2 regions of the Dorea sp. genome follow, and region 2 is predicted to be linked to the other one. Evidence: predicted binding sites of a transcription regulator. Region 2 holds the regulator's gene; the other holds the start of a gene.
What was found. Region 2 encodes Rex, which represses fermentation and respiration genes when NADH is low (regulators of the CRP and FNR family bind a similar motif). Its sites were predicted from a motif close to ATTGTTAANTANTTAACAAT; they were not measured.
Positions count from the first base shown of each region.

Region 1: a site for Rex is predicted at 4,237-4,256, ahead of ACWJAF_RS00865 (phosphoketolase family protein). Genes of this name have one in related genera too.

Region 1 is NZ_CDRRQK010000001.1:172,578-178,555, reverse strand. Features, by position in the region: gene ACWJAF_RS00875 (ABC transporter ATP-binding protein) at 1-684, shown strand, start outside; gene ACWJAF_RS00870 (LysR family transcriptional regulator) at 720-1,634, shown strand; gene ACWJAF_RS00865 (phosphoketolase family protein) at 1,829-4,204, opposite strand; gene ACWJAF_RS00860 (MurR/RpiR family transcriptional regulator) at 4,463-5,302, shown strand; gene ACWJAF_RS00855 (glucose PTS transporter subunit IIA) at 5,566-5,978, shown strand, end outside.
Region 2 is NZ_CDRRQK010000002.1:14,608-20,585, reverse strand. Features, by position in the region: gene ACWJAF_RS01100 (NADP-dependent isocitrate dehydrogenase) at 1-800, shown strand, start outside; gene ACWJAF_RS01095 (ABC-F family ATP-binding cassette domain-containing protein) at 963-2,891, opposite strand; gene ACWJAF_RS01090 (redox-sensing transcriptional repressor Rex) at 3,057-3,698, shown strand; gene ACWJAF_RS01085 (NAD(P)H-hydrate dehydratase) at 3,875-5,374, shown strand; gene alr (alanine racemase) at 5,380-5,978, shown strand, end outside.

The DNA of each region.
Region 1 (5,978 bases), on a different contig from region 2:
GCAATCTCTGTATTACGGGGGATTAACTTTGATGTAGAGCAGGGTGATTATGTCGGCATCATGGGAAAATCCGGCTGTGGTAAGACGACGCTTCTGAAGATTCTGGGGTTCATGGATCAGCAGACAGACGGGGATGTGATCTTTGATGGTGTAAATAGTAATGAATTGTGGCGGGAGGAGCTTACGGATATCAGGCGCCGGAAGATTGGATTCGTATTCCAGGATTTTAATCTGCTGGACAGTCTGTCGGTAAAGGAAAATATCATGCTCCCGGTATTGTTAGATAAGATAGAGCAGAAAGAATGCGAAGAAAAAGCAGAGTCGCTGGAGAAGCAGTTCGGGATAGATCAGCTGGAAGATAAAAGTCCGTACGAATTATCCGGCGGCGAAAGACAGAGAGTGGCTATCTGCCGGGCGCTGATCAATAATCCGAGCATCATATTTGCAGATGAGCCGACGGGAAATCTTGATTCGAAGTCTGGAAAGGTCGTGGCGGATGAATTCCAGAAGATCAATGAGAAGCTTGGAAAGACAATCCTGATGGTTACGCATGATCCGCAGATGGCAAGCAGATGCAAAAGAGTTATATTTTTAAAAGACGGGCTTGTGATGAATGATGTGCGTAAAAGTGGAAGTGATGAGGAATTTTATAAGGTGATTATTAGAGAGATGGAGAAGTTCTAAGTAATATAAAGGCAGCAGAAGGGAGCAGACAGAAGATGAACTCTAATTTCGAATATTATAAAATATTTTATTATGTAGCAAAGTATGAAAATCTTACAAAAGCAGCGACAGCACTAAAGACCAGCCAGCCGGCGGTCACACGTACCATTCACAAGCTGGAGAATGAACTGGGATGCCGGTTATTTACCAGAAGCAAGACCGGTATGAAACTGACTCCGGAAGGGAGAACATTCTATGGTTACGTGGCGGCCGGGTGTGCCCAGTTTTTCAAAGGGGAAAATGACCTGAGCAATCTTATTTCGCTGGAAAATGGTACGATCTATATCAGTGCCACGGAGACGGCACTTCATTGTTATCTCTTTCAGGCGATGGAAGAATTCAACAGTTTGTATCCGAATGTAAGATTCAAGATCCTGAATAACAGTACGACAGAATCCGTCAATGCGGTAAAAGAAGGAAAAGTAGACCTTGCATTTGTATCGGCGAATCTACAGGTGGCGAAGCCGCTTCGTATGAAGATATTGAGAAAATACAGGGATATACTGATCGCCGGAAAGCGGTTTGAAGAATTGAAAACGGGAAAAGAGGAATTGTCGCTTAAGGAACTGGTGTCATATCCATGGATCAGTCTGACTGCAGAGACGATTACGCGCCGCTTTTTAAATGAATACTTTGAAAAGAACGGTCTGACATTTGCGCCGGATATGGAGCTTGCGACGACGGATATGATCCTTCCGGCGGTAAGACATAATCTGGGTCTTGGATTCATCCCGGCAGAATTTGCCGATTCACAGCTGGAATCCGGGCAGGTGTTTGAAATCAAAGTGAAAGAAAAATTACCGGAACGTAATATCATATTAATCTACGATATGGAGTATCCGCAGAGTATTGCGGCGAAAGAATTTCAGAAGTTTCTGAAAGAAAGGGAGATGTCCTATACGGACTACTAAAATAAAAAATACAGAAAGCTTTTTTCAGAAGAAGAATCACAATAGAAAGAATCAGGAAAAAAGCGTAAGAAAAAAGCCGGGAAGCTTACAAGAATTCGGATGATCGATCATGATCTGATAAAGGTATCGAATTGGAGTAAAATATGTAAGCTTCCCGGCTTTTTTATTGAAAACAAACTAATTAATTGGAATTATTATTTATGCCACTCCCAGTTTCTGATCTCTTCGAGATCCTGTCCATATTCGGCAATGTACTGTTTGTGCTCTACCAGCTTGTCGTTCATCTTCTGGATCAGGAATGATCCCTTGTTGCCAAGCTGTGGCAGGTGCATGATAGCATCTTTTACCAGGTTGAAACGGTCGATCTGGTTCTGTACACGCATATCGAATGGTGTAGTGATCGTTCCTTCTTCCTGATATCCATGAACAGAGATGTTGTGGTTGTTACGCTCATATGTAAGCTCATGGATCAGTGTCGGATATCCATGGAATGCGAAGATGATTGGTTTATCTTTTGTAAAGATTGCATCATATTCTGCATCACTTAATCCGTGAGGATGTTTGTGGTCAGATTCCATCTTGAACAGGTCGACAACGTTAACAACACGGATCTTAAGTTCTGGCATTTCATCACGAAGAATTGTAACAGCAGCCATTGTCTCAAGTGTAGGTGTGTCACCGCAGCAAGCCATAACAATATCAGGTTCTTTACCGCAGTCGTTACTAGCCCACTCCCAGATACCGATACCCTGTGTACAGTGCTTAACAGCCTGTTCCATAGATAACCACTGGCAGCTTGGGTGCTTAGATGCTACGATCGCATTGACGTAGTTCTTGCTCTTGATACAGTGATCGAAGCAAGAGAGTAAGCAGTTTGTATCCGGTGGGAGATACATGCGGACAACATCTGCTTTTTTATTAGCAATGTGATCCAGGAATCCTGGGTCCTGATGTGTGAATCCGTTGTGATCCTGCTGCCATACATTGGATGTCAGGATGAAGTTAAGGGAAGCAATCGGCTGTCTCCAAGAAAGCTGGTTACATACTTTTAACCATTTTGCATGCTGGGCAGCCATAGAGTCAACGATACGGATGAATGCTTCGTAACTTGCGAAGAATCCGTGACGTCCTGTTAACAGATAACCTTCCAGCCATCCTTCACACATATGCTCACTTAACATACCGTCCATGATACGTCCGTTTCTTGCCAGACAGTCATCTGTGTCAAGAAGTCCTGCGTTCCAGTCACGGTTCTGTGTCTCGAATACTTTGTATAAACGGTTAGACATACTCTCATCAGGTCCGAAGATACGGAAGTTCTTGTTTTCTTCGTTCAGTTCGAAGATATCACGGATATATCCGCCAAGTTCGATCATATCCTGTGCTTTTGTCTTACCAGGCTGAACTTCGATTCCATAAGAACGGAAGTCAGGAAGTCTTAAGTCTTTTAATAATAATCCACCATTTGCATGAGGGTTAGCGCCGAGACGAGCATCTCCCTTAGGTGCAAGTTCTGCAAGTTCTGGGATCAGGCGTCCGTTTTCATCGAAGAGTTCTTCCGGATGATAGCTTTCCAGCCACTCTTTTAAGAGTTCCAGATGTTCCGGACTTTCCATTGTAAGTGGTACCTGATGTGCACGGAAAGATCCTTCGATCTGCTGTCCGTCTACTACCTTTGGTCCGGTCCATCCCTTTGGTGTACGAAGAACGATCATTGGCCACATTGGACGCTCTGGATCATTGTTCTCACGTGCATTTTTCTGGATGGCTTTGATCTCTTCGATAACAGTATCCATTGTCTCTGCCATCTTCTTGTGCATTGTCATCGGATCGTCACCTTCTACAAAGTAAGGCTTCCATCCGCATCCTTTGAAGAAATTCTCGATCTCTTCGTGAGAGATACGGGAGAAGATGGTAGGGTTACTGATCTTATATCCATTTAAATGAAGAATTGGAAGTACAGCACCGTCTGTAATAGGGTTCAGGAATTTGTTGGACTGCCATGAAGTAGCCAGAGGGCCAGTTTCAGCTTCACCATCACCAACAACAACTGTTGCAATCAGATCCGGGTTATCGAATACAGCACCGAATGCATGGGCGATAGAGTATCCAAGCTCTCCACCTTCGTTGATAGATCCAGGTGTCTCTGGTGCACAGTGACTAGGAACTCCACATGGGAAGGAGAACTGTTTGAACATCTTCTTCATACCTTCCTCATCCTGGCTGATGTTCGGATATACTTCGCTGTAAGAACCTTCCAGATATGTATTGGCAATCAAGAAGTTACCGCCATGTCCAGGTCCTGATAATAAGATCATATCCAGATCATAACGTTTGATTTCACGGTTGCAGTGTACATATACGAAGTTCTGTCCTGGAACAGTACCCCAGTGTCCAACGATTTTCTTCTTGATCTGATCCATGGTAAGTGGCTCTTTTAAGAGCGGATTGTCAAGAAGGTATAACTGACCAGCTGACAGATAGTTGGCAGCACGCCAGTAGGCATTCATCTTCTCAAGCATTTCCTGAGATAATGGCTGTTTCTCAAGACATGTTTTTGTGTCTTCCATATTCATACCTCTTTCATAAAAATAATTTCTTTTGCGTTAATTTTTTAACCATCTGTAGGATAACACAACGGGAAATATACGTAAAATAGCAATTTTGCATCGGTATTATAAGTTTTTGATATGGATTGAATAAAGGGAAGGTAATACAATATGTAATGGAAAAAAAGCAAAATGATGAAACAGACAATTCTTGAATGAACTGAAAAAACAGGATATACTTTTATTATATATGAGGCAGGTAATAAGGAGGAAATTCACATGTCACTGCTACAGGATATGAAAAAACATAAGAATCTGACAGAACGGGAGCAGGATATCCGCCGGTTTATTATGGAGCATCCGGAGAAGATCGAAGAGATGTCCTCCAGGGAACTGGGGCATGCGACCTTCACAAGTGCGGCATCGGTGACGAGATTTTGCCAGAAGCTTGGGACCAAAGGATTCCCGGAATTCAAGCTTCAGCTGGTAAGAGAACTGCAATATGGAACAGCCGAAGAAGAGATCGTAACCATGTCCGAGCGGGAGAATGTAGTTACAATGGTAAGAAAGGCAACACAGGTTCAGAAGCAGGCAATTGAAGAGACGAAGAAAGAACTATCCTACAGCCAGCTGGTAAAGGTCGGTCGTATGATCGCAGAAGCATCGTGCGTAGACTTTTACGTATATGATATGAACGTATATCTGGCAGATTATGGATGCTCACTGTTCTTTCATGCGGGAAAGGTAGCCAATGTTCATTCTGCAACGAATATCCAGGGACTGCATGCTGCGATGCCGGCAGATGGACATATTGCAATCGTGATCAGCCATACAGGAAGGAATGAACGACTAGCGGAGATTGCAGGACTGCTGCGAAAAGGTGGAACGAAAGTCATCGTAATATCGGCGGTGCGCGACGGGATCATTGCGAAACAGGCAGATGAATTCTTGTATGCAGCAGGATCGGGAAAAGTAGAAGAATTCTGGAGCTCGATGTTCTTTGCTTCGGGAAAATATCTTCTGGATATCTTATATGGCATGGAATTCAGCAGAAGATACGATGAGAATCTGGCACTTAATAATAAGTATGAAAAATCAGGCGAGAAGTTATTATGGTAAATTTTCACAAAGGCGTGTTGTGCAATATATACAAAAACAACATGTCTTTTTTTACGTCTGAAACGTTGTTTCGAAAATATAAAAAAATAAAAGAAAAAATATGAAACGTTTCAACAATACACGGAAAAAGAATTGTAAAAATCAGACAAAGTCATTATAGTGTACTCGTCAGATAGAAAGAGACACATGCATGTAAAAACTCTTAGAAAATACACATTTTATAATCAAAAGTTTTATGTCAAAAAGGAAAAGGAGAGTTTCAAATGGCAAAGGTAAGAGATTATCACAAACTTGCCCTGGATATCATTGATGTAGTGGGCGGCCAGAAGAATATCGCAAATGCGACGAGATGCGCGACACGACTCCGTCTGGTATTAAAAGAGACACCAGAAGGAGCAAAAGAAAAAGTATCGGCACTGGCAGGAGCAATCATCGGCGGATTATGGCAGGTAGTCGTTATCTTCGGTGTGCACTGGGGAATTACACCTGTCGTACTGGCAAACTTCGATATGTATGGATATGATACTTTCCAGGCATTCCAGACAATCGCCGTTGTAGCACAGGTTGCAGCAGCATTCGGAGTATTTATCAAATCCAGAAACAAAGAATTCAAAGGTGTGGCGCTTTCAGCCGGAATTACAGGAATCTTCGGCATCACAGAGCCGACCATCTATGG
Region 2 (5,978 bases):
GAGATGTATATAAAAATACAGAGATGAAAATTCCTGGACCAGGAAAAGTGGAGCTTGTATATACAGCAGAAGATGGAACTGAGACAAGAGAGCTGGTTCATAACTATGCAGGACCGGGAGTTGCGCAGGGAATGCACAACTTATGTGGATCCATTGAAAGTTTTGCAAGAAGCTGCTTTAACTATGCGTTAGATACAAAACAGGATCTGTGGTTTGCAACAAAGGATACCATTTCTAAAAAATACGATCATACATTTAAAGATATTTTCCAGGAAATCTTTGACAAAGACTATGCAGATAAGTTTAAAGAAGCCGGAATTACATATTTCTATACATTGATCGATGATGCGGTTGCACGTGTTATGAAATCAGAAGGTGGATATATCTGGGCATGTAAGAATTATGACGGAGATGTTATGAGTGATATGGTATCTTCTGCATTTGGTTCACTTGCCATGATGACATCAGTTCTGGTATCACCGGATGGAAATTATGAATATGAAGCAGCACATGGAACGGTACAGAGACATTATTACAAGCACCTGAAAGGGGAAGAGACATCTACAAACTCTGTAGCAACGATCTTTGCATGGACTGGAGCACTCAGAAAACGTGGAGAGCTGGATGGAAATGAAGAATTAATGGCGTTTGCCGATAAGCTTGAAAAAGCAACGATTGATACGATCGAAGAAGGAAAGATGACAAAAGACCTGGCACTGATCACTACACTCGAAAATCCAACAGTACTTAACAGTGAGGGATTCATTAAAGCAATCGCAGAAAAACTGGAAACTCTTTAAAAATTAAAAAATAAGATATTTAGGCATACAAAAAAGGAGTATTGCTCGATAACTGAAAACAGTTATTTTGCAACACTCCCTTTTTGTTAAAAAGTGTGTAAGAGAACTTAAAGGTTACCGCCACAGCTATAAGAAACTACAACAGATAAAGGATTAGAAAAATTAAACTTCTTCTGCAAGTTCTTCCCATTTTTCGTATAATTCTTCCAGTTCTTCCGCAATGGCAGCTTTTTCTTTTGCAAGTTCCTGACATTTTACAGAATTGGTAAAGATTTCTTCCTGTACCATCAGAGAATCAATTTCTCCATCACGTTCTTCCAGTTCGCCAATACGTTCTTCTGTCTTTTTCAGTTCGTTTTGGCGTTTCCTGAGTTTTGCCTGGGCTTCTTTTTGTTCCTGCCAGCTGAGCTTGGATTCAGAGACAGATCTTTCAGAAGTACTGTCCGGATCCGGTGAAGCAGAAGTGCCGGCATAGGCTGTGGTAAGTTCTTCTTTTTTCTCCAGATAATAGTCATAATTGCCAATGTAGTTGACAAATGTATGATTGACAAGATCCAGAATACGGGTTGCAGTCTGGTTGATAAAATAACGGTCATGTGAAACGTAAAGTACTGTGCCGGTATAATCATTCAGCGCATTTTCCAGAATTTCTTTTGATGCAATATCCAGGTGGTTGGTCGGCTCATCGAGGATCAGGAAATTCGCCTCTGAAAGCATCAGCTTTGCAAGAGAAACACGTCCTCGTTCCCCACCGCTCAAAGAGCTGATCTGTTTGAATACATCGTCTCCTGTGAAAAGGAAGGCAGCAAGTACATTGCGGATCTCTGTATTGGTAAGTGCCGGGTAATCATCAGAGATTTCATCAAAAATGGTCTTTTCCATATGAAGTACATGATGTTCCTGGTCGTAGTAACCGATTTTTACATTGGAGCCAAGGGTGTAAGTTCCGGAGTCGGCTGCAATGACATGGTTCAATATTTTTAAGAGCGTGGTTTTACCGGTTCCGTTATCACCGATCACAGCCACATGCTCGCCACGTTTGATCTCCAGATTAATATCTGTAAATAATTCCTGCCCCGGAAATGATTTGCATAAGTGCTCGATGGTTAAGACGTCGTTACCGCTGACGCAGGAAGGTTCAAGTTTCAGATGGATGTCGGTATTGACTTCCACCGGTTTTTCGATGGTCTGCATCTTTTCAAGCATTTTTTCACGACTTTCTGCCCGCTTGATTGATTTTTCGCGGTTGAAAGAACGCAGCTTTTCGATGACAGCTTCCTGATGCTTGATTTCTTGCTGCTGATTCAGGTATTCTTTCAGACGGATATCACGGAGCTGCTGCTTCTTGGCAGCATAATCGCTGTAATTTCCCATGTAAGTACGAAGAGTGCCAAGCTCGATTTCCAGAACTTTTGTCACAACTTTGTTTAGAAAATAACGGTCATGTGAGACGATAAGTACGGCTCCCTGATAGTTTAAAAGATAGGTTTCCAGCCATGCGATGGAGTTCAGATCCAGGTGGTTGGTCGGCTCATCCAGAAGCAGAATATCCGGTTTCGTGAGCAGAAGTTTGCCAAGGGAAACACGGGTTTTCTGACCTCCGGAAAGAGTATCTACGGGTTTTGTAAAATCAGTTTCTGTAAAACCAAGCCCCTTTAAAACACCGGTGATCTCGCTTTCATATGCATAACCATTTTCGCGCTCGAAAGCCGCAGTAAGGCGGTTATAAGTTTCTAACCGGTCATTTAAGGCTTCGCCGGATAGGTGCTTTAATTCCATCTCGATCTCGCGGATACGCCGTTCCATCGCGATAATATCGGATTTTGCGGTCTTTACTTCTTCGTAAATGGTGTTCCCACTCTGCATTTCCTGATGCTGGGCCAGGTAGCCTAAGGTCTTCCCCTTTGTGAGGATGACATTCCCTCCGTCCGGTGCAAGTTCACCGACGATCATCTTAAGAAGGGTCGATTTTCCCGCTCCGTTCGGTCCGACGAGAGCGGCTTTTTCATGATCCTCTATATGAAAAGATCCATCATTCACAATGAGATGTTCCCCAAAGGATTTCTGGATCCCGTGACATGCTAATATCATAAATTTCCTCCTAAATATGGATACATTATTCTGTCTGTATTCCTAAAATGCATTTGCATATGCTACTTTATTATAACGGAAATTGTATAAAATTCAACAATAGTTTGACAATAATCTTTCAATTTTATATAATTATCCTAGACTAAGATTGGAAGGGTGAATATATTGGAAGAAAGAGAGATTTCTCGTGCTGTCATCAGAAGACTGCCGAGGTATTACAGATATTTGGGTGAACTGTTGGAAAATGGTGTAGAACGTATCTCTTCGAATGATCTGAGCAAGCGCATGAAAGTAACAGCATCTCAGATCCGTCAGGATCTTAATAACTTCGGAGGATTCGGACAACAGGGATATGGTTATAATGTAAAGTATTTATATACGGAGATTGGAAAGATATTAGGTTTGGAAGAAGATCATAATATTATTATTATCGGTGCCGGAAATCTTGGGCAGGCACTGGCAAATTATGCAGCTTTTGAAAACCGTGGTTTTATCCTGAGAGGGATTTTTGATGTCAATCCAAGACTTCAGGGCGTATCGATCCGTGGTGTGCCGATCCGTATGATGGATGATCTGAAGACATTTGTACAGAACAATGATATAGATATTGCTGTTCTTACAATTCCGAAGGAAAAAGCAATTGAAGTAGCAAACATGCTGGTGGAAAACGGTGTGCGGGCTATCTGGAATTTTGCACATACAGATCTGAACCTTCCAGATAATGTTGTGGTTGAAAATGTGCATTTATCAGAGAGTCTGATGCAGCTGTCTTATAACATCAGCCGCTACAAAGAAGATCATAAATAAAAACATAAAAATGACGTGTAAGAGTAATCTGTAAGGCGGATATACTTTTACACGTCCTTTTGTCAACTTGTGTTCTACAGAAGCCGCCAGTGGCGGCTTCTGTAGATTACCAAAGTACCTTTATCAAAATTATCAGGATTCAGGTTGCGTAAATATGTCAGTTGGGAGATGATGATATGCAGTATTTGGTAAATGCAGCGCAGATGAAATCTGCAGATCAATATACCATTCAGAAGTTAGGTGTTCCGTCACTGGAATTAATGGAACGTGCCGCAGACGGATGTATACAGATAATGGAACAGGAAAAAATGGATTTTTCGGATGTCTGTGTCGTATGTGGAACGGGAAACAACGGAGGGGACGGATTCGCAATTGCGAGAATGTTATTAGAAAAAGATTATAAAGTACAGGCATTTCTGGTAGGAGATGCGGAGCATTGCACGAAAGAAACGAAAGAACAGATCAGGAAACTGGAGGCATGCGGCGGAAAAGTCAGATACTGTATACCGGAAGACGGACATTACAGTCTGGTGATTGATGCGGTATTCGGTGTCGGTCTCAGCCGTGATGTGGACGGAATTTACAGACAGGTAATAGAATGGATGAATGCACAGGATGCAGTAAGGTTTGCAGTAGATATCCCTTCCGGATTATCTGCAACAACAGGATGTGTGCTTGGATGTGCATTTGAGGCGGATTATACGGTCACATTTCAGTTCAAAAAGCTTGGACTGGAACTGGCACAGGGAAGAAAATATGCCGGAAAAACGGTTGTCTGGGATATCGGGATCTCTGCGCAGCCGCTGATGGATGATACGGATATAGTAAAAAGTGATGAAAAAGAAGATTACAGAAAGCTCCTTCCAAAAAGAGAAGAAGATTCTAACAAAGGAAGTTATGGAAAACTACTGATAATTGCAGGAAGTAAGGGCATGGCAGGAGCCGCATATCTGAATGCGCATGCTGCATATATGGCAGGAGCCGGACTTGTGAGAATATATACTGCAAAAGACAACAGGGCGATTCTTCAGACACTTCTTCCGGAAGCAATCATTACGACATATGAAGATTTTGAACAGGTAGAAGTAATCCGGTTACTGGAGTGGGCAGATGCAGTCTGTGTCGGATCAGGACTTGGACAAAGTAAAACGGCAGAAAGAATATTAAAAACAGTGATTGATTATGTAAGAGTTCCATGTCTGATTGATGCAGATGGGCTGAATCTTCTGGCAGATAATAAGAATTATTTAAGACATATAGAAGGAAGAAGATTTGTGATCACACCACATATGAAGGAAATGTCAAGAGTAACAGGAGATTCTGTAGAAAATCTGAAAAAAGACAGAGTGGAGTTCTTAAAACAATTTGCGGAGACACTTCGTATTGTATGTGTGTTAAAAGATTCCAGAACGCTGATCGCAGGAGAAGAAAGAGGAATCCGGTTAAATCAGACAGGTAACTGTGCTATGGCAAAAGCAGGATCCGGTGATGTGCTTGCAGGTATCATTGCGGGATTTATGGCACAGGGAAAAGAGCTGGAAGAAGCAGCTTCTCTTGGTACTTATGTACATGGATTGTCCGGTGACCTTGCAAAAATTGAAAAAGGCGTATATAGTGTAATGGCGAGAGATCTGATAGAATATATCAGTAAAGCATTAATGGAACTGGAGGAATAATAACAGTGAAACAATATACAAGAGTTTTAGCCAGAGTCGATTTGGATGCGGTTGAATATAATATAGAGATGATGAAGAAGAATATCGAGGAAGGTACCCAGATCATGGCCGTTATTAAGATGGATGGTTATGGACACGGTGCTGTACAGATCGCAAGACTTCTGGAAGCAAAAGATTATATCTGGGGTTATGCGGTTGCGACACTGGATGAGGCTATTTTGTTAAAAGATGCGTGCCTGAAAAAGCCGGTACTGGTGCTGGGGTGCATTTTCCCGGATCAGTGGGAAGTTATGTTGCGTAATGAAGTCCGTATGACACTTTACAGCTATGAGATGGCAAAAGAAGTATCAGAACTTGCGGCAGCGATGGATTGTAAAGTCTATGCACATATCAAACTGGATACGGGAATGTCAAGACTTGGATTTCAGATTACAAAAGAAAATGCAGATGTGATCGCAAAGATCAGTAAGCTTCCGAATATTGTTATGGAAGGAATGTTTACACATTTTTCAAAAGCAGATGAAGGAGATAAGACATTTACCAATGAACAGCTCGAAAAATATCTCTGGATGAAAGAAGAACTGAAAAAGAGAAATGTTACATT